One region of the Pseudonocardia cypriaca genome, then DNA from elsewhere that is predicted to be linked to it. Evidence: predicted binding sites of a transcription regulator. Region 1 holds the regulator's gene; the other holds the start of a gene.
What was found. Region 1 encodes HspR, which represses chaperone genes until heat shock. Its sites were predicted from a motif close to ANNTTGAGTNNNNNNNACTCAANNT; they were not measured.
Positions count from the first base shown of each region.

Region 2: the regulator HspR is predicted to act here: its motif matches at 8,799-8,823, upstream of lon (endopeptidase La).

Region 1 is NZ_VFPH01000003.1:958,354-973,579, forward strand. Features, by position in the region: gene FB388_RS36090 (MFS transporter) at 1-1,307, opposite strand, end outside; gene FB388_RS36095 (heat shock protein transcriptional repressor HspR) at 1,794-2,234, opposite strand; gene dnaJ (molecular chaperone DnaJ) at 2,231-3,424, opposite strand; gene grpE (nucleotide exchange factor GrpE) at 3,444-4,136, opposite strand; gene dnaK (molecular chaperone DnaK) at 4,133-5,995, opposite strand; gene FB388_RS36115 (hypothetical protein) at 6,177-6,605, opposite strand; gene FB388_RS36120 (C40 family peptidase) at 6,665-7,684, opposite strand; gene FB388_RS36125 (hypothetical protein) at 7,695-8,291, opposite strand; gene FB388_RS36130 (hypothetical protein) at 8,281-10,206, opposite strand; gene FB388_RS36135 (ATP-binding protein) at 10,206-13,214, opposite strand; gene FB388_RS36140 (hypothetical protein) at 13,201-13,653, opposite strand; gene FB388_RS36145 (hypothetical protein) at 13,653-13,913, opposite strand; gene FB388_RS36150 ((Fe-S)-binding protein) at 14,343-15,226, shown strand, end outside.
Region 2 is NZ_VFPH01000002.1:2,830,044-2,845,269, forward strand. Features, by position in the region: gene FB388_RS31200 (UDP-N-acetylmuramate dehydrogenase) at 1-26, opposite strand, end outside; gene FB388_RS31205 (DUF2505 domain-containing protein) at 252-761, shown strand; gene purU (formyltetrahydrofolate deformylase) at 781-1,683, shown strand; gene FB388_RS31215 (amidohydrolase family protein) at 1,836-3,386, shown strand; gene FB388_RS31220 (FAD-binding oxidoreductase) at 3,433-4,821, opposite strand; gene FB388_RS31225 (FAD-binding oxidoreductase) at 4,889-6,283, opposite strand; gene lon (endopeptidase La) at 6,412-8,727, opposite strand; gene FB388_RS31235 (TetR/AcrR family transcriptional regulator) at 9,026-9,667, shown strand; gene FB388_RS31240 (SDR family oxidoreductase) at 9,638-10,594, opposite strand; gene FB388_RS31245 (TetR family transcriptional regulator) at 10,716-11,297, shown strand; gene FB388_RS31250 (TetR/AcrR family transcriptional regulator) at 11,330-11,908, opposite strand; gene FB388_RS31255 (quinone oxidoreductase family protein) at 11,992-12,957, shown strand; gene FB388_RS31260 (YbaK/EbsC family protein) at 12,962-13,516, opposite strand; gene FB388_RS31265 (DUF2516 family protein) at 13,510-13,821, opposite strand; gene FB388_RS31270 (Tim44 domain-containing protein) at 13,969-14,688, opposite strand; gene FB388_RS31275 (helix-turn-helix domain-containing protein) at 14,694-15,080, opposite strand.

The DNA.
Region 1 (15,226 bases):
GCCGCGATCAACTGCCGCGCCTCGTCAGACAGCTCGTCGGCGAACTCCGGCCACTCCTGCGCGTCGCGCTCGTCATCCGAGTCGGGGTCGTCGTCCTGCGTCAGGCCCTCGACCAGGTCGAGGGCACGCTCGGTGGCGTCGCCGCCGACGCTCCCGGCCAGCTCTGCAGCCGACTCGGCCATGTCCTCGCTGCCGAGATCGGCGGTTTCGGTGTCCTCGGAGTCGTCCTGATCGCTGGAATCGTCCGAGCCCGAGTAAGGCTGCTCGTCGCCGATCTTGTCATAATTCTCGGGAGTCAGGTCGAGCGCGCGCTCAGCCGCGACGCTCTGGTTCTCGTCCGTGTCGCCGTCGACGTCCTCGATGTCCGCATCGCTGCCGGGGTCGATCGTCGCGCCGTCCGACCCGTCCGCGGAGTCGACCTGCTCCGTGGGCTCGGCAGCCTGCTCATCGGCGCCCTGCTCGTCGACGGATTCACCCTCGGCAAGCTCTTCGGCTGCATCGTCCTGATCGGTCGCGGGCTCACTCGACGCGGCCTGCGTCTCGGGGGACTCCTCGTTCTCGGAAGCCTCGACCTCCGAACCGCTGTCGGACGCGGGCGCCTCTGCGTCTCGGTCCTCTTCGACGTCGTCCCGCTCTTCCGCCGCGGGCGGCTCTTCGTCCGAGTCCTCGCTCCGCGACTCGCTCGGGTCGGTCTTCTCGTCGTCCGAGTCAGCGTCGTCCGTGTTGCTTTCCGCAGCCGGGCTGTCGTCGGATTGCTTCTCGTCGGAGCCTTCGTCGGACTTCTTCTCGTCGGACTTCTCGTCGGACTTCTTCTCGTCGGACTTGTTCTCGTCCGACTTCTTCTCGTCCGACTCCTTCTCGTCCGACTCCTTCTCGTCCGATTCGCTGGACGACTCCTCACGCGAATCACTGTTGTCCGAGTCGGAACCGGAGTCCGAGCTTTCGTCCGAGCCCGAGTCGCCGCCATCCGAATCGCCGCCGCCCGAGTCGGATTCGCCGCCGTCGTCATTCGAGGCGGTCAACAGGAACAGCGGGGAGGAGGATGCCCGGCCGCCGGCCGCCTTGTCCTTGCCACCCTTCACGGCTCCGTACACGAATGTCTGAACCGGAACCGCGGCGGCTGTGGACGGCGACGTGAGGAACGCGGAACCCAACCACAGCACAGCGACCCCGAACGCGGCACCGGTGATCGTGTGCAGGACCAGCAGCACCCGATCAACCGGCGACGTCCGCAGCCGCACCACGCAGGCGTCAGCACGCACGGCGAGGCCAGTGGCCTCGCCGTCGTGAGCTGGGCGCCCGAACATGTCGTGATGCTCCTGGGAAGTCGCTGATCCGGAGGAGAGGTCTTCGTGGCACACGAAGGGAAGAGCGCAGGATCTGACTGGTCGCGCCTGAGGCAGCGACACCTACCCGACGGAAAGAGTCACGTCGCGCAGCCCTGCAAGTGCTGAACCCTCTCCAGTCGCGCCTGAGGCAGCGACCGGGGCATCCAGCTCTGGTGCAGCGAACGTACCAGCCACGTGATCGGATGGCCAGACCTAGATCCACATATTCACCGAGCCGCCTCGTGACGGCCGTCTCACCGACCACGGGTCGTCCCCAACCCCCGCGGCCGAGTCTCCCGACAGCCGGTTGACGCCCGGCAGGAGCGAACCTCCGGAAGATCCCTGGCGCACAAGACCTGGCGCGCATCGGAATGCGGCATGCCGATGCCGTGGCGGGTGCACGAACATTCGCGGACCAGCCACCCATGAACGCCGTGGCAACGTTCGTGCGAATCCTGCCCTCGGCTACCGCTCCCGCGGCTTCGGCCGCCACACGACGATCGCTTGCCGGCGATCGACGGGAACCAGTTCACGCCGATAGGACGCGTGCACCGAGGCGGCCGCCTGCTCGGCGGCGGCACGCGCCGCGGCGATTTCCTGCGTCATTTCTTCGATCTGCGCGCGAAGCTCGTCGACGAGCTGTTCCAGCTCGATGATCCGCTTGATTCCCGCGAGGTTGACGCCCTCCTGCTGGGAAAGCCGCTGCACCTCGCGGAGCAGGGCGATGTCGCGCGGTGAGTAGCGGCGCCCGCCACCCGCGGCCCGGCCGGGGCTGACGAGCCCCAGCCGGTCGTAGCTGCGCAGGGTCTGCGCGTGCAGGCCCGCCAGCTCGGCAGCCACGGAGATCACGAAGATCGGGCTGTCCATGTTCGCCCCGGGCGGGAGCCCGTGGCCGTCAGTGGTCATCGCGTACCTCCGAGCAGGTCGGCCCGCGGGTCGAACTCCTTCGTGGCCTCGGCGTAGGACTGCAACGCCTCGGTGGCCTTGTCGTCGAGTCGCGCCGGCACCGCCACATCGACGGTGACGAGCAGGTCGCCCGTCTTGCCCTTGCGCTGCACCCCGCGCCCCCGCACCCGGAACGTGCGCCCGCTCGCCGTGCCGGGCGGGATCCGCAGCGACACGGTGGAGTCGAGCGTGGGCACGGTGACGGTGCTCCCGAGCACCAGCTCCGGATAGGTGACCGGAACGGCGAGCGTGAGGTCGTCCGGGTTGCGCTCGGACCGGCCGAAGAGCCGGTGCGGGGTGACGTGCACCTTCACGTACAGGTCGCCCGCCGGCGCACCGCCGCGGCCCGGCTCGCCCTGGCCCTTGAGCCGGATCTGCTGGCCGTCGGCCACCCCGGCGGGGATGCGCACCGTGATCGTGCGGGTGCGCGTGCTCACGCCGTCGCCGCCGCAGTCGGGGCACGGGTCGTCGATCACCCGGCCGGTGCCGCGGCAGTCGCGGCACGGCTCGGAGAACGCGAACGCGCCCTGGCTGCGGCTCACAAGTCCGACGCCACTGCACGTCGGGCACGTGCGCGGCGTGCTCCCCGGCCGCGAGCCCGTGCCGCCACAGCGCTCGCAGCGGCCCGGCGAGGTGAGGCGCAGCTGCACCTCGGCCCCCCGCACGGCGTCGACGAAGTCGATCCGCAGCTCGCTCTCGACGTCGGCACCACGCTGGCTGCGCGTGGTGGTCGGGCCGGCGCCCCGGTTGCCGAACAGGCCGCCGAAGAGGTCGCCGATCCCGCCGGCACCGGGTGCACCGGGGGCACTCCCGGTGCCGGCCCTTGCGAACAGGTCGTTCAGGTCGAAGCCCTGACCGGCGGCGCCGGACCCGAATCCGCCGGGGAATCCCCCTGGGCCGAACCCGCCACCGCCGGCGAAGAGCGCACGAGTCTCGTCGTACTCGCGGCGCTTCTTCTCGTCGGACAGCACCCCGTACGCCTCGGACACGGTCTTGAACCGGGCCTCCGCCTTGGCGTCGCCGGGGTTGGCGTCCGGGTGCAGCTCACGCGCGAGCTTCCGGTACGCCTTCTTGATCTCGTCCGCCGAGGCGCCGGAGGCGACGCCCAGCTCGCGGTAGAAGTCCTTCTCGATCCAGTCCCGCTGGGTCACTCCGCCTCCTCTGCCTCTGTCAGGGCTCTACGGCCGGATCGGTTGGTGTGGTGCCGGGGCCGCCGTACCCGTCCGGTCGGGTCCGCCCCATGTCGTCGGCCCGGTCGGCCACGGTGACCATCGCCGGCCGCAGCACGCGGTCGGCGATGCGGTAACCGCGGCGCAGCACCGCGGAGACCACGGTGACCGTGGGCCCGTTGACGCTGCTGGCCTCGTGCTGCACGGCCTCGTGGACCGACGGGTCGAAGGGCTCGCCCTCCAGCCCGAACGGCTCGAGGCCGAGCTTCTGGGTGACGGCCACGAGCTTGTCGGCGACGGACTTGAACGGGCCGGTGAGGTCACCGTGGGCCTCGGCGCGGTCGAGGTCGTCGAGCACCGTGAGCAGCTCGGCGACGAACTGCACGCGCGCCCCGACCAGCACGCTCTCCCGGTCGCGCTCGACGCGCCGCCGGTAGTTGGCGTACTCGGCGCTGACGCGCTGCAGATCGGCGGTGCGTTCGGCGACCTGGGCGGCGAGCTCGGCGGCCGCGACGGCGTCCGGCCCGGTCGCCTGCTCGGCGGGCTGCTCCGGTGCGTCGGGGACGGCCCCGGCCGGGTCTCCGGCCGGGGACCGCACCTCGCCGGTGACCGGGTCGATCCGGCGCCGGTCCCGGACCACGACCCGCTCCCCGTCGCCCCTGTCGGCGCCTTCGTTGCGGTCGTGGTCAGTCACTTCTTGTCCTTCTCCTCGTCGACGATCTCGGCGTCCACCACGTCGTCGGCGCCGCCGCCGGCCTGCTGGCCGTCCGCCGGGCCCGCGTCACCGGGGTTGGCAGCGCCCTCGGCGCCCGGCTGCTGGTAGAGGGCCGAGCCCATCTTCTGGGACTCGGTGGCGAGCTTCTCCATCGCCGCCTTGATGGCCTCGGTGTCGGTGCCCTTGAGCGCGGTCTGCGCCTCGCCCAGCGCGCCGTTCACCGCGTCCTTGACGTCGGCGGGCAGCTTCTCGTCGTTCTCCTTGACGAACTTCTCCGTCTGGTAGACGAGCGACTCGGCCTGGTTGCGGACCTCGGCCTCCTCACGCCGCTTCTTGTCCTCCTCGGCGTGCTGCTCGGCCTCGCGCATCATCCGGTCGATCTCGTCCTTGCCGAGCGCGGACCCACCGGTGATCGTCATGGCCTGGCTCTTGCCGGTGCCCAGGTCCTTCGCCGACACGTTCACGATGCCGTTGGCGTCGATGTCGAACGAGACCTCGATCTGCGGCACACCACGCGGGGCGGGTGGCAGGCCCGTCAGCTCGAACATGCCGAGCTTCTTGTTGTAGGCCGCGATCTCGCGCTCGCCCTGGAACACCTGGATCTGCACGGACGGCTGGTTGTCGTCGGCCGTGGTGAAGATCTCCGACCGCTTGGTGGGGATCGTGGTGTTGCGCTCGATGAGCTTGGTCATCACGCCGCCCTTGGTCTCGATGCCGAGGGACAGCGGGGTGACGTCGAGCAGCAGGACGTCCTTGACCTCGCCGCGCAGCACACCGGCCTGCAGGGCGGCGCCGACGGCGACGACCTCGTCCGGGTTGACGCCCTTGTTGGGCTCCTTGCCGCCGGTGAGCTCCTTCACCAGGTCGGTGACCGCCGGCATGCGGGTGGAGCCGCCGACGAGGACGACGTGGTCGATCTGGCCGACCGAGATGCCGGCGTCCTTGATCACCTGGTTGAACGGCGCGCGGGTGCGGTCGAGCAGGTCCGAGGTGATCCGCTGGAACTCGGCGCGCGACAGGGTCTCGTCCAGGAACAGCGGGTTCTTGTCGGCGTCGACCGTGATGTAGGGCAGGTTGATCGTGGCCGTCGACTGGCTCGACAGCTCGATCTTCGCCTTCTCCGCGGCCTCGCGCAGCCGCTGCATCGCCATCTTGTCCTTGGTCAGGTCGATGCCGTGCGAGTTCTTGAACTTGTCGACGAGCCAGCTGATGACCCGCTCGTCCCAGTCGTCGCCACCGAGGTGGTTGTCGCCGTTGGTCGCCTTGACCTCGACGACGCCCTCACCGATCTCCAGCAGCGAGACGTCGAAGGTGCCGCCACCCAGGTCGAAGACCAGGATGGTCTGCTCCTTCTCGCCCTTGTCGAGCCCGTAGGCCAGCGCGGCCGCGGTGGGCTCGTTGACGATGCGGAGCACGTTGAGACCCGCGATCTGGCCGGCCTCCTTGGTGGCCTGGCGCTGCGCGTCCTCGAAGTAGGCGGGCACGGTGATCACCGCGTCGGTGATCTCCTCGCCCAGGTAGGACTCGGCGTCGCGCTTGAGCTTCTGCAGCACGCGCGCGCTGATCTCCTGCGCGGAGTAGGTCTTGCCGTCGACGTCGCCGGTCTTCCAGTCGGTGCCGATGTGGCGCTTCACCGAGCGGATCGTCCGGTCCACGTTGGTGACGGCCTGGTTCTTCGCCGACTGCCCGACGAGCACCTCGCCGTTGCGGGCGAACGCGACGACGGATGGAGTGGTGCGAGCACCCTCCGAGTTGGCAATGACCGTCGGCTCGCCACCTTCGAGGACGGCGACGACGGAGTTGGTGGTCCCGAGGTCGATGCCGACCGCACGAGCCATGGTTTGTGCCTCCGATGGTTGGTAGCTTGAGCTGCCTTCACTCAAGTCTGCCATGCCTCGACCCAGAGCGTCGTCGACGCCTTGAGCCGGACACGCTCAACTTGCTACCAGCCCCAACGCACGACCTGGCGATCGTGTTCCCGGCACCTGTCGAGCCCTGCCCGACCACCGGGAGCGGCGGTCAGAGAGGCGCAGCGGGACGCGGCTCCACCCGGCCGGCCGAGGCGGGCGGCAGCGGGTCCTCCACCGGGGCGAGCACCCGGTGGTGCTCCGGGTCGGCCACCACGTTCTCGTCCGCGTCGAGGTACTCCAACCGGCCGTCCGGACCGAGGTCCGCGTGGTAGCCGGCGGCGGCGAGCTGCTGCTCGTCGAGATCGACCAGCAGCTCCCAGCGGCTCGGCACCACCTCGTACTCGGGCCACGGCAGGTGCCCGTACGCGTCGTGCAGGTCGGCGAGCAGCCCGACGAACACCTGCTGCCAGCGCAGCGGCATCGACTGCGCGAGGGAGCGCGGCACCACGAGGTGGTCCGGCGTGGCGCCGGGCGCCGGCCGGTCGAGGTAGTCCTGCACCGGCGTGGTGGATGCCGGGACGGAGCTGTCGGGGGGCATTACTACTCCTGCACTACTCCTGCCGTGGCGGATTGCCGAGCGCGACAGTATCGATACTGCTATGCGGAGTTCGGCGTGGTGCCGGGCCGCGTGGCCAGCGGCACGAGCTCCTTGAAGTTCCACGGCACGGGCCGCACCCGCACCTGCTCGCCCGTGTATGGCGCCTCCACCATCTGGTCGTCGCCCAGGTAGATCGTGACGTGGTGGATCGTGGTGGGGTCGCTCGGGTCGGTCGCGTAGAACAGCAGGTCGCCCGGCTGCGCCTGCTCGACGGGTACGTGTCCACCCGCGAAGAACTGCTGGCGCGACACCCGTGGCAGGTTGATCCCGGCCGCCTGGAAGGCGCGCAGGGTGAGCCCCGAGCAGTCGTAGGTGTTCGGGCCGGTGGCCCCCCAGACGTACGGCTTGCCGACCTCGCGGAGCGCGAAGGCGATCGCCGCGCCCGCCACGCCCTCCGGCAGCACCGCGGTGCGCCCGCATCCCGTCGGATCGGCGACGTCCGCCAGTCGCTGCACGAGCTCGGCGGCGAGGCCCTCCCACTTCGCGTAGGCGTCCGGGAATGCTGACCGCTGCACGGTCTGGGCCGCGACCGTGACCGGCATGGTCTCCCAGGCGGGGACCTCCAGCAGGCGCTCGATGAAGATCCGCGTGGCGTAGACGGGGTCGGTGACCTCGGTCGGCGATCCCCATCCCTGGGAGGGGCGTTGCTGGAACAGCCCGAGCGAGTCGCGGTCGCCGTAGTTGATGTTGCGCAGGGTCGACTCCTGCATCGCGGTGGCCAGCGCGATCAGCCATGCCCGCGGCGGCGCCCCCATGTCACGGGCGACGCCGATGATCGTGGCCGCGTTCTGCCGCTGCTCGTCGCTGAGGTCATCGATGCGGGTGCCGGCCCGCCTGCCGGCGAGCGGGCCGACCGGGGCGCGCACGGTGGGATCGCACGCCCCGTAGCTGGGGGTGCCACCGCCGAAGCCGCCGGTGCTCGCGGTGAAGGCCATGAAACCGACGCCGAGGAACAGGCCGAGCGCCGCCACGAGGACGACGACCGGCACGAGCAGCCGCAGCGGACGCAGGGCACGCATGGTGACCCGCTCATTCCCGGTCGTAGCCGGCGACCCGCCAGCCGTCCTCGGTGCGCACGACCAGCACGATCAGCTTGAGCTTGTCGGTCGGCACCTCCACCTGCACCGAGCGGGCAGCGACGCGGACGGGGCGTGGCTCGCCGGTGACCCGCGTCGCGGGGATGTTGTCGGGATCGACCCCCGAGAGCACCCCGAGGTACTCGTCGGTGGTCGTCCTGCGCAGCCCGTCCAGCCACTGCTGCGGCGTGGTGCCCGGCCGCGGGCGGACCCACGCCGCCGCCCAGCGGGCCGCGGTCTCGACGGCCGCATCCGGCGCCGCCGACAGGGGCAGCGGCGAGGGGGTGAGTTCGGGCACCGGGGGCAGCACCGTCGGAGTGGGGGTGCGCGGGGCGTCGGGTCGGCGAGCGGCCGAAGCGGCCGTCCCGCCGGAGGCGTCGGGCCCGTTACCCGTGCCCCTCGGCCCGAGCGCGGCGATCGCGAACGTCGCACCGACCGCCACGGCCACCACGACGGCCGTCGTGAGCGCGAGCCGCAGCGGTGAGCGCAGCGGCCACGCCCACATCGCCCGGTACGCAGCGGACCGGCCGTGCGGCGTCCTAATCGGCACGACCGCCGCCGGAGAAGAACGCGGTCTGGTCCGACCGCGGCCGGTAGATCCGGTACACGGGCACCCCGTCGACGATCTCCGCCTGCACCGGCCGGGCACTGCCGGGGCGCAGCGGAACCGCGTCGGGTCTGCGGTAGATCACCCGGTCGTCCATCTCGCCGGAGTCGCCCCAGCTCGGCATACCGCCGGTGGTCACCGCGTCGTCAGGAGGCGGCGGCAACGCGCGGCGGCGCGCGGCGGGAACGGCAGCGCGCTGCGGCGGCTCCGGGCTCGTGCTCCGCGGTGCGGGCACGTCCGCGGCGGGAGTGGACACCCGCATGGCCGGCTCCGACTCCGGGCGCGCGCCCCCCGGCCGGCCCGCGGACGCCATCGCGCCGCGCCGCTCGTCCCACCACCGGGTCTGGCGGTCGTCGTCGTCGGCCGCGGCGCCTCGCACCCGCTGCCACACCCGCGACATCGGCCCGGTGCCCGCGCCGGGCACGATGCCGCCGAACTGCTCGCGGGTGAGCGACACCATCGACACCAACCGCCGGAACGGCCGCGCGACGGCCCACAGGACGACCGTCACCACGCCGGTGACGAGCAGCGCCAGCCACAGGCCGATCCCGGAACCGGGCCGGAACAGCGACACGACGAGCAGCGCGTGCAGGCCGGCGAGCGCGCCGACGACGAGCGTGTTGACGATCGCGGCGCCGGCGACGCGCAGCAGCGCCGGCATGATGTCCGGCTTGAGGATCGCGATGACGGCGACGGCGGGCGCCGTCATGACCATGAGCCGCAGCACCAGCATCGCCACCAGCACGAGCACCTTCGACAGCAGCTGGAACAGCGCGATGCACATGGCCTGGACGACCGCGAGGACGCCCGCGCCGACCCGGCTGCCGGACTCGCCCTGGAAGTACGGGTACCGGTCGCCCATGCGCGCGGCGATCGCGGCGAAGTCGGCCTTCTTCTGCTCGGCCAGCTGCAGCGTGTCCTGGCGCTGGTCGACCTCGTCGATGGTGAACGTCTGCGCCCGCAGCAGGTCGCGGCCCAGCTCCTGGGCCTGCGGCACGTCCGGCGCACCGAACTCGCCACGTAGCCAGTTCTGGTAGATGACCTGGTCGACGAGCACCGTCGGCAGGGTGTCCCTGGTGCCGAGCCCGATCTGGCCCAGGAAGCCCTCCTGCATCTGGGTGACCCCGTCGAGCAGCAGGGGGTCGGCCGCCTTCGCCCAGTCGACGGGCGCGAGGTAGGCCGCCGACCCGACCACGAGCGCCACCACCGCGAGGGCCGCGCGCTGGGTCTGCCGGGCCAGGTCACCGCGCAGCGCGAGCACCAGCAGGATGACGGCGAGCAACAGCAGCACCGGGCCGATGAACGTGGTGAACACCGCGTCGTACATGGCGCGGGTGCCGTTGCCGATCAGCTGGTCCAGCGGGGAGAGCAGCTCGCCGCCGTCGGCGATGAGGTAGTGCGCCCAGTTGACCCCGCCGACCGCGAACTTCGCGACGTTCAGGGCCTGGTTGCCCAGCCACGTATCGGTGGTGGTGGACGGGTTGAAGGCCGCGCCCGCACACCCGATGTCGTAGTTGTGCCAGACAAGTCCGGCGTAGCCGACCTCGCGGTAGACGCTTCCCTCGATCCCACCCGACGCCCGAGGCGGGTCGAGCGAGCCGACTAGCCCGGTGCCGGGCCGGTCCGGCTCCGGCGACTCCTTGCAGTCGAACCCCTGCCCGAACGCGGGCTGCCCGAGCAGGACGGAACCCCCGACGAGCCCGGCGACGATCAGCATGGCGGCGCGCCGGCGCGGCCGGGCGCCGGCATCTCCTCGGCGCCGCCGCGCACGGCCGCGGCGCAGGCCGGCGGCGACCGCCGCCGCGATCACCAGGGCGACCGGCAGCCATCCTGCGGCTGCCGGGGTGCCTCCGGGCATCACCGACGGGCCTCCCCGGCCGCGGGAACGCGGCCACCGGCGGAACGATCGGCGCCGTCGACGGCGGACGGCTCGTCGTCCAAGTCGGAGCCGGGGTCGATGTCACCGAGCAGGTCGAAGTCCTCGTCGGCGCGAAGGTGGGGCCGGTCGCCGTTGCGGGCGGCGGCCAGGCCACCCGGAACGGTGCCGAGCAGGCGGTCCGTGTCGTCGAGGTCGTCGAACTCGTCGTCCCCCTCGAGGTCGTCGCCGAGGTCGCTGCCCAGGTCGACGACGGAGTTGCCCCGCCTGCCGAGCACCACGGGGCGGGACGGCATCGGCTCGTCGGGCGCGTGCACCGCGGCCGGGGTGACGACCGGCGCGCCGCTCACGGAGATCCGGTTGGCGTCCGGGTTGGTGTCGAGGGCCTCGCGGACGTGCTCGAGGTGCGGCGCCTCCAGGTCGATCCGGATCTTCTCCACGCCGCCGTGCCCGTCGGCGAAGATGAACTGGCGCGGGGTGTCGTCGGGCCGGTCGTCGTTGCGCGGGCGCGGCGACAGTGTGCCGAGCATCTGCTCGTAGCCCACGCCGGTGGGCACCTTCAGCAGCCGCAGCGCGTCGCGCTGGGCCTCCTCGTCGTCGGTGCGGCCCACGAACACGGCGTTGACCAGCGACGCGAACCCGGAGACCCGCAGCAGGTCGCCCGCCAGCTGCGAGGCGAAGAGCGCGCGCACGTTGAACTTGCGGGAGTCACGGGCGAGCCGGTCGATCAGCACCTTGCCGGTGGGCACCTGCGACAGGAAGTGGGTCTCGTCGAGGGCCACGCCCTTGCGCAGGTTGCGGTCGGCGTCGTAGATGGTGCGCTGCGTCAGCCAGGACGCCAGGTTGAGCAGCTCGACGGCCAGGGCCTCCGCGTCGGTCCACTCCTCGCGCGGGCTGCCGGGCCGGGGCAGCGTCATGCCCTGCATCGTGAGCACCGTGAGGCGGTAGTCGCGGTCGGCCTGCCACGGGTCGTCGCGGGAGGTGTCCGGGAACAGCAGGGCGGCCTGCGGAAGCTCCCGCCGTTCGGAGAGGAAGTCGGCCACGACGCCCGCGTGGTCCTCACCGTCGCGGGCGTGGCGGCGCAGCACGTCGATGACCTGGCCGGGGTGCCGGTCCGGGGATCCGCCGACCTCGCGCACGGCGCGCAGCAGCACGATCCGGGTGTGCGGGATCCGGGCGACGTCGAAGGGCAACAGCCCGGTGAGGACGTCGAGGACGAGCCTGCGGCGGGTGGCCGCGGCGAGCGACCGTTCCCGGCGCCACGCCCGCTCCGGGTCCTCCTCGTCGGCGAAGTGCTCCGGACGCGGCTCGGCGACAACGCGGTACGGGTTGAGGATGCCCGGGTCGGCGCGCAGCAGGTTGATGTGCCGGGAGAAGGGCGCCAGCTCGGGCAGGCGGGTGAGCTGCGCGAGCGGCCCCGACGGGTCCAGGAGCGTCCAGCGCGCGCCGGCCCGCAACGTCTTGTACGTGATCAGCCCGGTCAGGAACGACTTCCCGGACCCGAGGCCACCGATCACCGCCGTCAGCCCGGAGGCGCGGCGCACCTCCTGCGCGAGCCACGGGTCCCAGGCCACCGGTCGCCGGGTGGCGGTGCAGGTCTCACCGATCATGATGCCGCGCCGGTCGCCGACCGAAGCGGTGGCCGCCGGCACGGCTGATGCGGCCCACATCACCGAGCCGCGCCTGCGGTACGCGGTGGACGCGAGCGGCTCGCCGGGGATGAACTCGCGCGCGTAGCGGTACTGGGCCTCGGGGTGCTCGATCTGCACCTTCGGCCGGTAGACGTCGAGCACCTGCTGCGCGCGGCTGATGGCCTCGGCCTCGTCCTTGCCCGACACGGCGATCCGCCACCAGCCGTACAGGCGCGTGTTGAGCTGGGTGAGCCCGCTGGTCAGCTCGTCCTCGACCTCGAGCACCCGGTCGGCCTGCCGCGCGAGCGACATCGGCGGGTCGAGGTCGTGGTCGTGGGTGTAGTGCCGGATCTGGCTGCGCACCTTCCCCATCTGGCGCTGCAGCTCGCCCGCGACCTCCTCGGGCTTGCGCACGTAGATGCGGGCCGACCACTCGACCGGGAAGGGCAGCCGGTCGGAGTGCTGCATCCACGGGTCGTCGACCTCGGGGATGCGCAGGCCCTCCATCAGGCCGAGCGAGAGGACGGCGACGTTCCGGCTCACGGTCTGCGCGCGCAGCCGCCCGACCACCTGCACGGTTGGGGCGTAGGGCTCCTGCTGCATCTCGACGCCGTCGGTGAACGCGGCGAGGTCCTCGGTCTCCCAGCGGTGCGAACCGCCCGGCACGACGTTCAGCGTGCGCGGTGCGGGCAGGCCGAGCGCGCAGGACCGGTGCATCAGCCACGCGATGTCGTCGGACGAGGCCGGCACCGCGTCGAGCCCTGAACCGGCGACCAGCGCGTCCAGGTGGGCGACCTCGGAGGACAGCGCCTCGATCTCGGCGCGGACCGCGGCCGGAGCTACCTTGCCGAGCACCGGCGCGGCGCGCTCGACCCAGCGGTCGAGGGTGCGCCGCCCGGACACCTCGATGCCGAGGAACACCTCCTTGTCCGACATCGACAGGCCCATGAGGTGGCGCTGCTCGCCCTCGAGGAAGCCGTCCCAGCCCAGTGCCCCTGCGACGTCGGGCATCCGGCCGAGCGCGTTGTGGTCGAACGCCTCCGCCCACATGTGCACCGGGTACGGCCGCGTGGTGACCCGCAGGTGCAGCCACCGGCCCTGCAGCTCGCCGAGCTGCGCCGCGATCTGGCGGATCAGCACCTCGCGCTGCGAGTCGCTGCGGAAGCTCCATGCCTGCGCCGCGAGCCGGTACCAGGCCATGACCTGCGTGCCGGTGCGGGTCAGGTGCCCTTCGATGGAACGCAGCGCGATGTTCGGCTCGTACGTCGGCAGCCCGCCGTCACCCGCGAGCGCGCGGCCGCGCCTGCGGCTCGCGCGCTCGTTGGGTCTCCGATCCCGACCCGCGTCACCTCGTGACACGCGAACGCCCCTCCCGACGGCCGGGCTGGACCCGGCGTCCTGCCTGCTGCGGCTTTCCCCGCCGACGCACCTTGCGTGGCCCGACGGCCGGGCCGACGCGCACGTGGCTCGAGCGGATGACCCCACCGGTCGCGGCGGTGCGTCGCCGCGGGCCCGAGATCTCGTGCCGGAAGAGCCCGACGACCTGGCCGAGCGGGCGCTCGTAGTCGATGCGCTGGCCGATGAACCGCGTGATCAACACAGTGAGCACGAGCGCCCACGCGACCGAGAAGAAGTCGAGCCCGATCCCGACCCGGCGCTGGACGAACATGATGACGATCATGACGAGGAGGCCGAGACCGTAGCTCACGTACCTCGCGCGCCAGGGGAACGTGGCGCGCGGCGGCCCGAGCCAGACGGAGTCGACGCGGTAGATCTCGTCGTCGGTGCGGACGAGCATCACCCGACGAGGAGACCGGCCAGGAAGCTGCCGATCTCCGGGCCGTTGCCGGACACCGCGATGCCGAGGGCGATGAGGCCGACGATCAGGCCGACGCTGCGGCGCGCGACGCCTGCGTTGTCACCCTTGCCTCCTATCCACAGGAGGATGATCGCGATGCCGAGCAGGATGAGCGGGATCACGTTGTCCTGGATCCACCCTTGGAGACCGCCGGTGCTCAGGGTCTGCGCCTGCAGTACGAGCACCTGTGGTCCGGTCATGACGGCTCCTCCTCGTGGCGCTGCCAACCCGAGTTCGCCGCGTACCCGACACCTCGGGCTGGTGGTCGCCCGACCTTGGTCTGCTCGGGCATTCGCGCACGAGTAGACCATGTTGACCACCGGGAGCATAGCGAGTCGCCCGCGCGTCAGAGGCGACCGACACGGACAGCGATTCGCCGGGGCGCAGGGGTGAACGGCGAGATCGTGACGCCGGATCTGGACCGGTTGAGTGACGAATTTCCGCCGCGCACCCGAAGGCGTGACCACCGACGGCGGGTTAGGGTCACATCGCGCTCCGCTGTTACCAGTGAGTAAGTTACGGTCTGATCAGCCGGAACGACGCCGGCGCGCGGCGGGGAGCACCGGTCTACCCTGCTCCGCAACGGCCCGCGGTCCACCACCCGCGGCGCCAGCCCTTGGAGGAAAGCCGTGGTTGTCAGACTCGTCATCGGACTGGCGATGACAGTGCTCGCCCTGGCGGTGTCCGGCCGCCGCGCCTACTGGCTCTACACGCTGATCAGGTCCGGGCAACCGGCGCACGACCGGCTCCAGCAGATGAACGAGCGGATCAAAGCGCAGTTCGTCGAGGTGTTCGGCCAGCGCAAGCTGCTGCGCTGGTCGGTGCCCGGCCTCGCCCACTTCTTCACGTTCTGGGCGTTCGTGATCTTGATCACCGTCTACCTCGAGGCGTACGGCGCGCTGTTCGACCACGACTTCCACATCCCGCTGATCGGCCGCTGGCCCGTCCTCGGGTTCCTGCAGGACCTGATCGCGTCACTGGCGCTGATCTCGATCGCCGTGTTCACGGTGATCCGCATCCGCAACGCCCCGAAGCGGCTGGAGCGGGCGTCGCGGTTCTACGGCTCCCACACCGCAGGCGCGTGGCTCATCCTCTTCATGATCTTCAACGTGCTGTGGACGATGTTCTTCTTCCGCGGCGCGTCGGCGGCGCTGGGCGTGTTCCCGTACGAGTCGGGCGCGTTCGTCTCACTGGCCGTCGGCGAACTGTTCGCCGGAGTTCCGGAGAGCACGCTGTTCGTGCTGGAGAGCATCGGCCTGCTGCTGCACATCGGCGTGATGCTGGTGTTCACCGTGATCATCGCCTACAGCAAGCACCTGCACATCTTCACCGCCCCGCTCAACGTGTCCGCCAAGCGGCTGCCGAAGGCGCTCGGGCCGCTGCAGCCCATCGAGCACGAGGGCAAGCCGATCGACTTCGAGGACCCGCCGGACGAGGCGGCGTTCGGTCGCGGCAAGGTCGAGGACTTCACGTGGAAGGGCATGCTCGACTTCGCGACCTGCACGGAGTGCGG
Region 2 (15,226 bases), on a different contig from region 1:
GACGGGAGCACGTCGGGTACGGACACAGGCGTCAACGGTAAGGCAGGACCACGGCCCCCCGACCCGCGCCCTGGTGCCCCGCCCCGAAAGGTTCACCACGTACCTCGGCGGCCCAGGCGCCCGCTGGCCGCGTTGCCGCACGACCCGAGTACGGCCCGGTACGAGGGCCGTGCGGCGCCTTGCCAGCGAACGCCTGGATCCACCGATCTACGCGCCAACCTTCCGGGGCGGGGCACTAGTAGCCTCCGCTCATGCCCCGGCAGATCGACTTCCGGTCCGTGTCCACGCATCCCGCGGACGAGGTCTACGCCACGATGGTCGACCCCGACTACCTGCGCGCCCGGTTGGAACGCGTCGGCGGCCCCGGCGCGGCCCTCCTGGAGCACTCGGCCGACGTGCAGGGCGCGCGCTACCGGCTGCGGCTCGGCCTCGACTCGAAGGACCTGCCATCGGTGGTGCGCAGCGTGCTGTCCGGCAACCTCACCATCGAGCGCAACGAGCGGTGGACCCGGCAGGACAGCGGCCGCTACGTCGGCGAGGTCGACGTCACGATCCACGGCGCCCCGGCGTCCGCAACCGGCGGCATGCGGCTGCGGGACCTGCCCGACGGCGGCAGCGAGCTGAACGTGCGCGCGGACGCGCAGGTCTCGGTGCCCCTGATCGGCGGGAAGATCGAGGGCGTGATCGCGGAGCAGGTGCAGCGGCTCCTCACCGCCGAGACCGCGTTCACCCAGGAATGGCTGGCCGGCAACGCCCGCTGACGGCGAGGACCATCGTCTCGTGGAGCCCACGGCCGAGCATCGGTACGTCATCACCCTGAGCTGCCCCGACACCACCGGGATCGTCGCCCGCATCGCGGGGTTCCTGGCCGACGCGGGCGGCTGGATCGTGGAGGCGGGCTACCACTCCGACCCCGGCACCGGATGGTTCTTCACCCGCCAGGTGGTGCGGGCCGACTCGCTGCCGTTCGGCCCCGACCAGCTGCGGGAACGCTTCGCCGAAGTGGCCGCCGAGCTGGGCGGCGAGACGACCTGGACGGTCACCGACACCCGCGAGCCGAAGCGCATCGTCCTGCTGGTGAGCGAGGAAGCGCACTGCATGCACGACATCCTCGGGCGCGTCGCCACCGGGGAGCTCCCGGTGCGCCTGGCCGCCGTCATCGGCAACCACGACCGGCTCGGGCCGATCGTGCGCGCCCACGGAGTGCCCTTCCACCACGTCCCGTTCCCGGCACCGGGCGGCGGCGACCCGGAGGCGAGGGCCGCCGCGAAGGCGCAGGCGTTCGCCGACGTGGACGACCTCGTGAGCCGGCACGACCCGCACGCCGTGGTGCTCGCCCGCTTCATGCAGATCCTGCCGCCCGAGCTGTGCCGCGCCTGGGCCGGCCGGGCGATCAACATCCACCACAGCTTCCTGCCGTCGTTCGTCGGCGCACGGCCCTACCACCAGGCCTACGCCCGCGGCGTCAAGCTGATCGGCGCCACCTGCCACTACGTCACGCCCGAGCTCGACGCCGGCCCGATCATCGAGCAGGACGTCATCCGCGTTGACCACAGCGACACCGCAGCCGACATGGTCCGCCGCGGCCGCGACATCGAGCGGCTCGTACTGGCCAGGGGTCTGCGCTGGCACCTCGAGGACCGGGTGCTCGTGCACGGCAACAAGACGGTGGTCTTCCCCTGAGGGGAGCTCGTGCCCGCGCTGAGCTCGCGCCCGGCGGCCCGAAACTGTTCACGGGGGTAACCCCCACCCGGGTACGACCGGACCGCACCACCGCCGGAGACCTCCTGCCCGAATGACGATCTCCTCGTCATCGGACGGATGCGAGGTGCGGGATGCAAGGCAGGATCAGCCGGAGGTCGGTGCTGGCCGGCGGGCTGGCGTTGGGCGTGATCGGCGGAGTCGGGGCGACCGGGTGCGCCCCGGAACCACCGTCACCCCCGCTCCCACCACCGGCGCCTGCTCCGGCCGACGGCGTCATCGCGATCACGGGGGTGACGGTCGTCGAGGTGGACGCCGGGCGGCGGCGGCCTGCAACGACGGTGCTGGTTCGGGGCGACCGGATCACGGAGGTCGGACCCACGGCCCGGGTCCGGGTCCCGCCCGGTGCGACCGCCGTCGACGGCACGGGGAAGTTCCTCATCCCGGGCCTCGCCGACATGCACGTCCACACCGTGCCGCTCGAGCGGACCTTCCCGCCGCTGTACCTCGTCAACGGGATCACGACCGTGCGGGAGATGGGCGGCAACCCGGACGCGGTCACCTACCGGGACCGGGTGGCGGCGGGTGCGGCGTTCGGCCCGCGATCGCAGGCGACCCGCCTGCTCGTCGACGGTTCACCATCGCTGTGGGAGGGCATCGGGCCGCCGTACGTCGCCGTCGCCGACGCCGCGCAGGCGCGAGCCGCCGTCCGCGAGCAGCACGCGGCCGGAGCGGATTTCATCAAGGTCTACACGAGGTTGAGCCCCGAGGCCTTCCACGCGATCGCGGAAGAGACCCGCGAGCTGGGCATCCCGTTCCTCGGGCACTGCTCGGACTTCGTGCCGCTCCCCGAGGCGAGCGACGCCGGGATCCGCAGCATCGAGCACCTATGGCAGTTCTGGTACGCGGCGTCGCGGGAGGAGGATCGGCTGCGCCGCGAGGTGGCCGCCGTCCCGATCGCGGGCGGGGAGTACGGCGGCTGGTACACCAAGATGCACGACGCCGAATACGCGGCCGCCCGCAGCACGGACCGCCGGAAGGCGGCCCGTGTCCTCGAGCGCCTCGCCTCGAACGGCACCTTCGTCACCCCGACGCTGGTGCAGCACCGGATCGCCGACACCCCGTCCACGGTGCGGGCCGACGACCCCCGCACCCGCTACCTGCCCGCCCCGTACACGGAGATCATGAAGGTGCAGCTGCAGCAGATCTACATGCAGAGGCGAACGCCCGCGCAGAACGTGGAGCGCCGCGAGCTGTTCGAGCGCCGCATGGACCTCGTGCCCGAGCTGGCCGAGGCGGGCGTGCCACTGCTCGCAGGCACCGACACCGGCACTCCGTCCCTCGTGCCCGGGTTCGCGCTGCACGAGGAGCTCGAGCTGCTGGTGCGCGCCGGTCTCACCACCGCGCAGGCGCTGCGGGCCGCCACGCTGGAGCCCGCGCGCTACCTCGGCCTCGAGGACGAGCAGGGCTCGATCGCGCCGGGGAAGGTCGCCGACCTGGTGCTGCTCGACGCCGACCCGCTGCGTGACATCACCAACACGACGCGGATCGACTCCGTCGTGGTGCGCGGGTGCCTGCTCGACGGCGCCGCCCGTGAGCAGATGCTCGACGACGTGCTCGCGGCGAGCCAGGACCCGGCGGCAGCGGCGGCACCAGGCCCGATGGTCTGCGCCTGTTGCCGCTGACCTGCGGGGCACCCCCGTCGGCTAGGTCGAGGGGTGCCGTCGTGGGTCAGGCAGGCTTGATGTTGGCGTTCGAACGCAGGACGTTGCGCGGGTCGTACACCGCTTTGATCATCGCCAGCCGCTCGTACTTCGCGCCGTACGAATCGCGGACCCGGTTCTCCTCGAACTCGGTCATCATGTTCACGTAGGTGCTCGCGTCGTCGGCGAACGGGCGCACCGCGTCCCAGGTCGACCGCGCCCACCGACGCTCCGCATCGAACATGACCGGGTCGGGCACGAGAGCGTCGACCACCAGCGCGTACTTCGCCGTGCGGCGCCCGCCGAAGGCCGTGGCGTCGTCCGGCACATCGCCGAAGGCGCCCCCGAGCGGGAACACGAGCACCTGCGACATCGGCGACGGCTTCTCCCGGAGTGCCGCCGCGACCACGTCGATCGCCTCGTCGGACAGCTCGTCCAGGTAGAGACCCTTCGTGTAGCCGTGCGCGCCCCACGGGGCACCCTCGTCGAGCATCTGCTGGAGCGCGACGTACGGCATCGGCGTCACGAGCTCGAACAGCGGCCCCGCCTCCCGCAGCTGCTCGATCACGGAAGCGTGCTCGACGGCCGAGCCGAACCCGGCCGCCACGATCGCGACGCCGGGTGCGAAGTGGGCCTCCTCCGGTACGAACGGCGCAGGCGGCGCGTTCAGGCCCACCATCGTGCCGCCGACGTTGCGCGGGCTGCCCGCGAAGAACGTCCGGCCGAGCCGGATCGCCTCCTCCGCCCGGTCCAGCCCGAAGAAGAACATCCCGAGGTGGACCAGCGGGCCCACCGCGTGCAGCTGGAACTCGAACTCGGTGACCACGCCGAAGTTGCCGCCGCCACCGCGGAGGGCCCAGAACAGGTCGGGGTGCTCGTGCGCGCTCGCCCGCACGACCCGCCCGTCGACGAGGACGACCTCGGCCGAGATCAGGTTGTCGATGGAGAGGCCGGCCATCGGGCTCAGCCAGCCGAAGCCACCGCCGAGGGTCAGACCCGCGACCCCGGTGTGGCTGACCGTCCCGGCCGGGACGGCGAGGCCGTGCTCCTGGCACGCCGCGTCCAGCTGGGCGAGCACCGCCCCACCACCGCAGCGCGCCCGCCGCGCGAGCGGGTCGACCACGACCGTGACCAGCGGGCTGAGGTCGATCGTCAACCCGCCCTCGATCACGGCGGTGCCCGCGACGTTGTGGCCGCCCCCGCGCACCGCGATCTCGAGGCCGTTCTCCTGCCCCCACCGCAGCGCCGCGGCGACGTCCGCCGCCGACGTGCAGCGCGCGACGACGGCCGGCAACCGATCGATGGCGCCGTTCCAGATCAGCGCGGCGCGATCGAAGTCCGGGTCGTCCGGAAGCAGCACCTGCCCGTCCATCACCTCACGCAGTGCATCGACCCCGCCGCTCATCGTGTACGTCATCCGTTCCCCCTCATGGTCCATTCCGAAGAGGAGGAGCGTGCTCGGCCTTCCCTGATACAGGATGTGGTCAGGCCGGCTTGATGTTCGCGTTGCGGTGGAAGAGGTTGCCCGGGTCGTACTCGCCCTTGACCTGCGCGAGCCGCCCGTACTTCGCCGGACCGTACGAGGCGCGGATCCGCTCATCGTCGTCCAGCTCGGACATGAAGTTGACGTAGCTCCCCGCGTTGCCGGCGAGCGGACGCAGCGCGTCCCAGGTGGAGCGGGCCCACTCCCGGTCCGCAACGAACCGGTCCGGGTCGTAACTCGTCCCCGACACGTCGACCACGAAGTGGGGGGTGCGCAATCCGCCGTATGCGGTGGCCTCTTCGCCGACCTCCGCGACGGCGCCGTGCAGCGCGAACATCGGCATGAACGACAGCGGGTCGGTCTTCCCGGTCGCCCGCTCGGTGATCACCGTGATCGCGTCATCGGTCAGCTCGGCGAAGTAGAGGGCCTTGTCGTACATCCGGGTCCCCGGGGGGAGCTCGGGGTCGAACAACTGCTGCATCGCCGTGTAGGGCATCGGCGTGAGGAACTCGAAGAGCGGTGGGCAAACCTCGCGCACGGCGGCGATCGCGTCCGCGTGCTCCTCGGCAGAGCCGTAGCCGGCGACGAGGAGCGCGTGGCCGATCTTCCCGTGGTGCTCCTCGGGGACGAACGGCGCCTCCGGGGCGCTGAGTGCACCGCCGATCAGGATGCCGTAGTCCGACGGGAGGCTCTGCGCAGCTTCGCGGCAGGCACGCAGTCCGTCGACCCCCCGCTCGATCTCCCAGAACAGCAGACCGAACTGCACCTCGGGGCCGATCGGGTGCAGCCGGAACTCGAACTCGGTGACCACACCGAAGTTCCCGCCACCGCCGCGCAGGGCCCAGAAGAGGTCTGGCTCGTCGGACTCGGACGCCCGGACGACGCGACCGTCAGCGAGCACGACCTGGGCCGACTCGAGGTTGTCGATCGAGAGGCCGTGGCGGTTGGCGAGCCAACCCATCCCGCCGCCTAGGGTGAGGCCGCCGACGCCGGTGTCGCTCAGGACCCCGCCGGTCACGGCGAGGCCGTGCGCCTGCGCGGCCGCGTCGACATCGGCCCAGGTCGCGCCCCCTCCGACCCGGGCGCGTCGGCCGTCCGGGTCGACCTGGACGGAGGTCATCGACCCCAGGTGGATCGTCAGTCCGTCGTCGCCTGCGGATGCCCCGCTGAAGGAGTGGCCACCGCCGCGCACCGAGATCTCGAGTCCCGCGGACTCGGCGAACCCGATCGCCGCGGCGACGTCCTCCGAGGAGGCGCAGCAGGCGATCACCGCGGGATGCCGGTCGAACGAGCCGTTCCACAGCGACCGCGCGGTGTCGTAGCCCGGGTCGCCCGGCGTGATCACCGCCCCTGCCAGCTCCGACCGCAAGCTCTCGAGGTTCCTCGATGCCGCCATGACGGGACTCCCTCCGCGCGGCGATGAGAGCTGGACTCGCTCCCGAACCGCGAAGGGTTATCAACCCCACGAAAGCCGAACGGGTGGTCCTGCCGTCGGCAGGACCACCCGTTCGCTCTGCAGCAGCGTCAGGCCGCGGCGGTCAGCGGCACCGGCTCCAGCGCCAGCTCCAGCACCTCCGACACATCGGACACCGGGTGCACCCGCAGCTCGCCGCGCACCGACTCCGGCAGGTCGTCGAGGTCGGGCTCGTTGCGCTTCGGGATGATCACGTCGGTCAGCCCGGCCCGGTGCGCCGCCAGCAGCTTCTGCTTGACGCCACCGATCGGCAGCACCTTGCCCTGGAGCGTGACCTCACCGGTCATGCCCACCGACGACTTGACCGGCCGCCCGCTCGCGAGCGACGCCAGCGCGGTGGTCATCGTTATGCCCGCGCTCGGGCCGTCCTTGGGCACGGCTCCCGCCGGCACGTGGACGTGCAGCTTGCGCGTCGCCAGGTCACCGGCGAGGCCCTTCGACCGCAGGTAGGACAGCGCGATCGAGACGGACTCCTTCATCACCTCGCCGAGCTGGCCGGTCAGGGTCAGACCCGGGTCGCCCTCCATCGCGGTGGCCTCGATGAACAGCACGTCCCCGCCGGCTCCGGTGACCGCGAGCCCGGTGGCGACGCCGGGCACGGACGTGCGCTCGGCCGACTCCGGCGTGAACTTCGGGCGGCCCAGGTAGCCCACGAGCGCGTCCGCGTCGACGTGGACCGGGGTCTCGGCACCGCTGTCCAGCTTCACGGCCACCTTCCGCAGGACCTTGGCCAGGCCCCGCTCCAGCTGCCGCACGCCGGCCTCGCGGGTGTACTCGGCGGCGATCATCGACAACGCCACGTCGGAGAACTCGACGTCGCTCGGCTCGAGCCCCGCCTTCTGGACCTGCCGCGGCAGCAGGTGGTCGCGCGCGATGGCGACCTTCTCCGCCTCGGTGTAGCCGTCGAGCGTCACGATCTCCATCCGGTCGGCCAGCGGGCCGGGGATGGCCTCGAAGACGTTCGCCGTGGCGAGGAACAGCACGTCGGACAGGTCGAGGTCGACCTCGAGGTAGTGGTCGCGGAACGTGTGGTTCTGCGCCGGGTCGAGCACCTCGAGCAGGGCCGCGGTCGGGTCTCCCCTGAAGTCGCTGCCGACCTTGTCGATCTCGTCGAGCAGCACCACCGGGTTCATCGACCCCGCCTCGCGGATCGCGCGGACGATCCGGCCGGGCAGCGCACCGACGTACGTGCGCCGGTGGCCGCGGATCTCTGCCTCGTCGCGGACGCCGCCGAGTGCGACCCGCACGAACTTGCGGCCGAGCGCCCGCGCGACCGACTCACCGAGCGACGTCTTGCCGACGCCGGGCGGGCCGACCAGCGACAGCACGGCGCCGGACCCGCGGCCGCCGACCTTCTCCATGCCCTTGCGGTTGCGGCGGGCACGGACCGCCAGGAACTCGACCAGCCGCTCCTTGACGTCGTCGAGGCCCGCGTGGTCGGCGTCCAGGATCGCCCGGGCGGCGATGAGGTCGTCGGTGTCCTCGGTGCGCGTGTTCCACGGCATGTCGAGGACGGTGTCCAGCCAGGTGCGGATCCAGCCCGACTCCGGGCTCTGGTCCGACGCCCGCTCCAGCTTGCCGACCTCGGTGAGCGCGGCCTTGCGGACGTGCTCGGGCAGGTCGGCGTTCTCGACGCGGGTGCGGTAGTCGGCGGAGTCGTCGCCTCCGTCGGGGTCGAGCTCCCCCAGCTCCTTGCGGATGGCGGCGAGCTGCTGGCGCAGCAGGAACTCGCGCTGGGTCTTCTCCATCCCCTCGCGGACGTCCTGCGCGATCTTCTCGGAGACCTCCTGCTCCGCGACGTGCGCCTTGGTCCACTCCAGCAGCAGCTCCAGCCGCGTGACCACGTCGGTCTCGGCGAGCAGCTGCGACTTCTGCTCCAGGTCCAGGTAGGAGGACCAGCCCGCGGTGTCGGCGAGCTGGCCGGGGTCGGTGATCTGCTGCACCGAGTCGACGACCTGCCATGCGCCGCGCTGCTGCAGGATCCCGATGACCAGGGCCTTGTACTCCTTGGCGAGCTCGGTCATCCGGCCCGTCACGGGCTGCTCGGGCACCGGGGTGGCCTCCACCCACAGGGCAGCCCCCGGCCCGGTGACACCGGAGCCGATCTGTGCGCGGCCCTCACCGCGCACGACCGCCGCACGTTCCCCGCTGGGCAGGCGACCCACCTGCTCGAGGACGGCGACGGTGCCCACGGCGGCGTACTTGCCGTCGAGGCGGGGGACGACCAGGACCGTGCGGTCGACGCTGTTGGCTGCATCGACCGCTGCCTGGATCTCCGGCTCGTCGAGCCGGACGGGAACCACCATGCCGGGCAGCAGCACCGAGTCGGCGAGCGGAAGCACCGGCAGCTTCAGCGTCTCTGTCATGTCCTGCCCAACGCTTACACCGTTGTCGCCATTCCAGCGTTCAAGTACTTCCGCTGTGCGCGAACGCAGGAACCATGAGCGAGCAGGACTCAAGTCGTCGCGGGCGTCACCCGGACAACGCGGAAGCCTTCCGGGCACTTCCGATCCACGAGCGCCACGTCTGCTCCCGCCATCGCCAGCTCGCTCGCGAGGAAGCCCGATGGGCCCGGGGGCGCACGACGATCACGTCGTGCGCAGGATCCACACCAGGGACATGTGTATACCAAGTGCAGATATCAACCGCGGATAGGATCGCCCCGTGGATGAGGGACTGGGCCTGCGGGAACGGAAGAAGGCCCGCACGCGGAAGGCGATCTCGGAAGCGGCGATCGCGCTGTTCCTCGAGCGCGGCTACGACGACGTCCCGGTCACGGAGATCGCCGATGCCGCCGAGGTCTCGAAGCGCACCCTCTTCGCCTACTTCCCGACCAAGGACGACCTCGTCCTCCACCGGTTCGCCGACCACGAGGACGAGTCGGCGCGCGTCGTCCGCGACCGGCCGGCTGACGAGTCGCCGCTCGACGCCCTCCACCGCCACCTGCGGATCACCCTGGAGCGGCGCGACCCGATCACCGGCCTCTGCGACACCCCGGAGGTCGTGGCGTTCCACCGGCTCGTCCGCGACACGCCCGCACTCAGCACGGCCCTGCAGCGCTACCACGCCCGCAGCGTGGAGGCGCTCACGTCCGCCCTGTTCGGGGCGGCCCGCGAGGCCCCCCACCCGGAGCTCACCGCACGCCTGGCCGCGAGCCAGATCTTCGTGGTCCTGCGGGAGCTCGCCGACGCCAACCAGCGCCGGATCATCGCAGGCCAGAGCGCCGACGCACTGGCCCCCGCCGCGCTGACCGAGGCCGACCACGCATTCGACCTGCTACGCGGAGGCCTCGCCCCGTACGCCTGACACCCCGTGGGCCACCGTGGCCTTCGGGGCGGCGAGGTAGTCGCCGTGCTCCAGGTCGTCGAGGAGGGTCGAGCGGGTGGGCGACCAACCGAGCAGCTCCCGGGTGAACGAGCCGGAGGCGGGCGCATCGACGCCGTAGACGGCGGCCATGAACGGGCTCGCGAAGTGCGCGGCAGCCTCCTCCGCACCGAGGGACACCGCAGGCAGATCGAGTCCTCGGGCGATCGTCTCCGCGATGCTCCTCATGGTGACCCCGTTCTCGGCGACCCCGTGCAGCACGCTGCCCGCCGGAGCCTTCTCCAGGGCCATGCGGAACAGCCCCGCGGCGTCGATCCGGTGCACCGCAGGCCACCGGTTGCCGCCGTCGCCCACGTAGGCCGACACACCGGTCTTGCGTGCGGTGGCCACGAGCATGCCGATGAAGCCGTGGTCGCCGGGGCCGTGGACGGTCGGCGCGAGCCGCACGACGCTCGCGCGTACCCCCCGGCCGGCGAAGCCGAGACACGCTCGCTCGCCCGGGATCCGGAACCCGGCGATCCCTGCGGGGTCGGGCTCGTCCCCCTCGGCGCCCTCCCGGCCGGCGGGCATGACGAGGGTGCCCGAGGTGCTGACGAACGGCTTGCCCGAATGTTCCAGAACGCGGCCCAGCGTCTCGATCGCTGCCCGGTCGCGCCTGATCATCGCATCGGGGCCGGCAGCGTCGAAGCCGAAGGCCATGTGCAGGACGCCGTCAGCGGCTTCGGCACCGGTGCGCAGGGTGTCGAGGTCGTCCAAGGAGCCGCGGTGCGGCGTGACGCCGAGCGACTCGAGCCGAGCGGCGGCGGCGTCCGAGCGCGCCAGGCCGGTGACGGCGTGGCCGGCGGCGACGAGCTCGGCGACGACGGCAGGGCCGGTGAGCCCGGAACCACCGGTGACGAAGACGTCCATGAAGACTCCTATACGCCAGCGACTGGCACTACTTAGCGCCAGTCGCTGACCCTACTCGTAGCGCCAGTTACTGACACAACGTAGCGTCAGTCACTGGCACAAACCCCGGTAGCCTCGGGGAGTGCCACGGAGCGGAGCAGAAGCGCGCCGCCGCCTGCAGCAGGCGGCCCTCGAGCTGTACCGCGAGCGCGGGTTCGACAAGACCACCACGGCCGAGATCGCCGCCAGGGCCGGCGTCAACGAACGCACGTTCTTCCGGCACTTCCCCGACAAGCGCGAGGTCCTCTTCGACGGCGAGGCCGACCTGCGCGCCGAGCTGACGCAGGCGGTGGCGGATGCACCCGCCGGTCTGCAGCCGCTCGAGGTACTGCTCCGGTCCTTCCGGAGAGCCGGACGGCTGCTGGAGGCCAACCGTCCGCTCTCCGAACCGCGCCTGGAGATCATCGCCGCGACGCCGGCCCTGCGGGAACGCGAGCTGGCCAAGCACGCCTCGCTCATCGACGCCGTCGCAGAAGCGCTGCAGCACCGCGGCGTCCCCAACCGGCTCGCCGTCCTGGCCGCTCGGACCGGGTGGGCCGCCTTCCACCAGGCCACCGGAGCCTGGATCGAGGACCCGTCGCAGAGCCTGGACACGCACCTCCGCCTGGCCTTCGACGATCTGCACGCCCTCTCCGCGACGGCTCGGTCGGCCACCGAGGGCTGACGGTCGGCTCGAGGCGGCGAGCGCCTGAACCCTCACGCCGGCCGGATCAGCGCCTCGACCATGGCGTGCAACACGGCGGCGACGCGCCGCCCCTCCCCGCGCTCGAACAGCCGCAGCACCGGGTCGCTCGTCAACGTGCCGAGCAGGACGTCGGCGACGGCCTCGGTGTCGAGTTCCGGGCGCTCGGCGGCGATCAACGCCTGGACGTGGGCCCGCCACGCCCGGTGGAGCGGGTGACCGTCGGCGTGGTCGCGGTCTGGCGCCGCGGTGACGGCGTGCCCCAGCGCGGCGAGCAGGCCCTTGTTGCGGGCGACCACGTCGACGACCGCGTCGAAGAACGCGAGCAGGCGCTCCCCGGCGGGTGCGCCGGGCCCGAGCGGTGGCGGCCCGTTCTCGACGGCGTCCTGCAGCGCGTACGCCCGCTCCTGCATCAAGGCCGTCATCAGACCGAGCCGGTTGCCGAAGCGGTGGAACACGGTGCCCTTCCCGACGCCGGCCGCGGCTGCCACCTGCTCCATCGAGATCTGCTCCGGGCGGAAGTCTGCGAGCAGCTCCTCGGTGGCCTGCAGGATCGCGCGTCGGTTCCGCGCGGCGTCAGCGCGTTCCGCCACCTGTGCTCCTCCCTCGACAACTGGACCGCCGGTCCAGTACGGTCGAACTTGACCGTTGGTCCAGATTATCGCGGGGAGGAAAAGTGCGCCGAGTGCGCTACTTCGAGTACGGCGAGCCGGACGTGCTCACCCTGGAGGAGGTGCCCGCCCCCGAGCCCGGACCGGGCCAGGTCCGCCTGCGCGCGGAGGTGATCGGCGCGAACTTCGTCGACACGATGTTCCGGCGGGGCGCGGGCGGTATCTTCCGGCGCCCGCTGCCCGCCACCCCGACCGGGGACGTGGTTGGCACGGTCGTCGCGACCGGCGACGGGGTGGACCCGGGCCTCGTCGGCACGCGGGTCACGAGCCTCTCCGAGGAGGCTTTCGCCGACGAGTCGCTGGTCGACGCGGCGTGGCTCGCCCCCGTACCCGACGGCGTCGACGACGGCATGGCCAGCATGCTGCCGATGGGCGGGCCGGTCGCTCTCGGAGCGCTCCGCATCGGGCGCCTCGCCGCGGGCGAGACCGTCCTCGTCAACGCGGCCGCGGGCGGCATCGGGCACCTCGCGGTGCAGCTGGCGAAGCTGCACGGTGCCGGCACCGTGGTCGCCACGGCGAGCTCCCCGTCGAAGCTCGACTTCGCACGGAGCCTCGGCGCGGACGTGGCCGTGGACTACACCGACCCGGACTGGCCGGAACGCGTCCGGGCGGCGGTGCCCCACGGGGTGGACGTCGTCCTCGACTCGGTGGCCGGCCCGATGCTGGAACACACCGTCGACCTGCTCGCCCCGCTGGGCCGGCTGGTCGTCTACGGCGCGGCAGGCGGCGAACCGGAGCGCATCCCCACCGCCCTCTACGCCCTGCGCTCCATCATCGGGTTCTCCCTGGCGGCCCACCGGGCCGCGCTACCCGAGCAGGCGCGGGCGGACATGACCGACGTGGCCGAGCACGCTGCGGCCGGGCGCCTGCGCACCGTGGTGCACGCCCGGCTCCCGCTCCCGGAAGCCGCGAAGGCGCACCGCATCCTGGAGGGCCGGGAACAGCTGGGCCGGGTACTGCTCGTGCCCTGAGGCGCTACCGCCCGAGACCGTCCACGACCTCGGCGCCGGGCAGCCGGGCGGCCAGCTCGCCGGGCAGGGCCAGCTTGGACCCGCGGATCCCGCTTCCGATCACGACCGCGGGAGCGGCCGCGACGGCGGAGTCGACGAGGAGCGGCCAGCCATCGGGCAGGCCGATCGCCGTGATGCCGCCGTACTCCATGCCGGTGAGCTCAACGGCGTCGTCCATCGGCGCGAACGAGGCCTTGCGGGCGTTCAGCCGCTTGCGGACCAGCCCGTTGACGTCGGCGCGCGTGGTGGCGAGCACCAGGCAGGCCGCGTAGCGGGTGTCCTCACCGCGGCGGCCGGCCACGACGACGCAGTTGGCCGAACCGTCGAGCGGCGAGGAGTACGCAGCGCAGAACTGCGCGGTGTCGGCGAGGCCCGGGTCGATCTCCGCGACGCCGACGAGCGCGGCGTCGGCCGGATCGAGCGCCTTCAAGGCGTGGGCGACCGGCTCACCGAGGAGGTCGGGCCGGTCGAGCGCGGGGACCGCCTGCAGCGTGCCCAGAACGGACCAGTCGGTCACCAGCGCTGGCCACCGCCCTGGACGCCGACCACCGCAGGCTTGACGTCGACGATGTAGACGAGCACGGCGACCAGCGCCGCCAGCCAGAACAGGGCACCGCTGCCGAGCGGGCCGCCCTGGAAGAAGATGAGCACCAGCGCGCTGGCCCCGGTGATACCGAGCCATGCGGGCTTGGTGAGCTTGTCGGCCGCCGTGAACGCGTCGGCACGCTGCATCAGCGCGTGGACGAACGCGTATCCACCGACGGGGATGGCGAGCAGCCAGATGGCCCACAGCACCCAGTTGTCGAGGTCGTACAGCAGGCTCACACGCCCAGAGTACGTGTGATCACGGTCGAGGCACATCCCCGGGCCGGTTCAACGGTTGCCGGGAAACGGCCACCGACAGGCGCGGATGACATGGCGGCGCCCCCGAGGCACGGGAGTCCTCGGGGGCGCTCGGCGACCGACTGCGTGTCAGTTGCCGGACTTGGAACCGTTCGGCGAGTTGTTCCGGCGCGCGGCGGGCTTGCTCGCGCCCGCGGCGGACTCGGTCTTCGGCGCCGTGCGGTTGGCGGCCCGGCGGGTGGTGCTGCGCGTCTCGCGCGCGGCCTCGGTGCCCGCCTCCGAGATGGTCCCGGCGGCCTCGGTGCCGGCCTGCGCCACGGTCTTCGAGGCGTCCTCGCTGACCTCGGTGACCGTCTCGGCGGTGCGGCCGGTGAAGCGCTGCGTGGCCTTGGCGATCCGCTCGCCGGTGGACCGGGTCTGCGTGCTGACGGCGGCGAGGGCCTTCTCGGTGGCGTCACGCGCGTCGTCGACGATGTCGTCGACCCGGGAGTCGAGCTTCCCGGTGTAGGTCCCGAGGCGCGCGATGGCCTCCTGCACCTGCGGCTGCTTGCGGATGCGGACCCAGGTCTGCTCGCCCTGCTTGGCGAAACCGGCGTACGCCTTGCCGGCCTGCTCGCGCAGGTCGGCCGCAGCCTTGCGCAGCTCATCGCTGTTCAGGTGCTGCGGCAGCTCGGCGACCCGGTGCTGCACACCCTCGACGGCCTTGGACACGGCGTTGACCGCGATGTCGCCCGCACCGAGCACGGCGAGCAGCGGCGTACGCGCGGCCTCTGCACGCTCCGCGGCGGACTTGGCGGCGTTGTGGCGAGCCTTGCGGACGTCGGCGGTGGTCGGAAGTTCCACGGCCATGGTCATCACTCCTCTGGTGGCGACGAGTCGTGCTCCCGCCTGAATGACTGGTAGATGTCGAGGAGCACCTGCTTCTGGCGCTCCGTCAGGCCCGGATCGGCGAGCACGGCGTCGGTGACGGCGCTCGCAGGCTTCTCGTCGAGGATCCCGGCCTTCACGTACAGGGCCTCCGCGGAGATCCGCAGACCTTTGGCGATCTGCTGGAGGATCTCGGCGGACGGCTTGCGCAGCCCCCGCTCGACCTGGCTGAGGTAGGGGTTGCTGACGCCGGTGGCGCGTGCGAGCTGCCGCAGCGACACCTGCGCGCCCTCCCGCTGGCTGCGGATGTAGGCGCCGATGTCGTCGACGGCCTGGCCGACGGCTTGCCCGGCCTGCTCGACCACGTGGCCCACCTGCTCGACCGCGTGGCCGACGCGTTCCCCGGGACCCGACTCGCCGGACCCGGAGGGCCGCTCCGTTGCCGCCACTCGCGCTCACCTCCGTGCGTCTCCACCGAAGGTACGCGCGAGTGCTAGCTGTTGCAAGCACACTGCTTGCG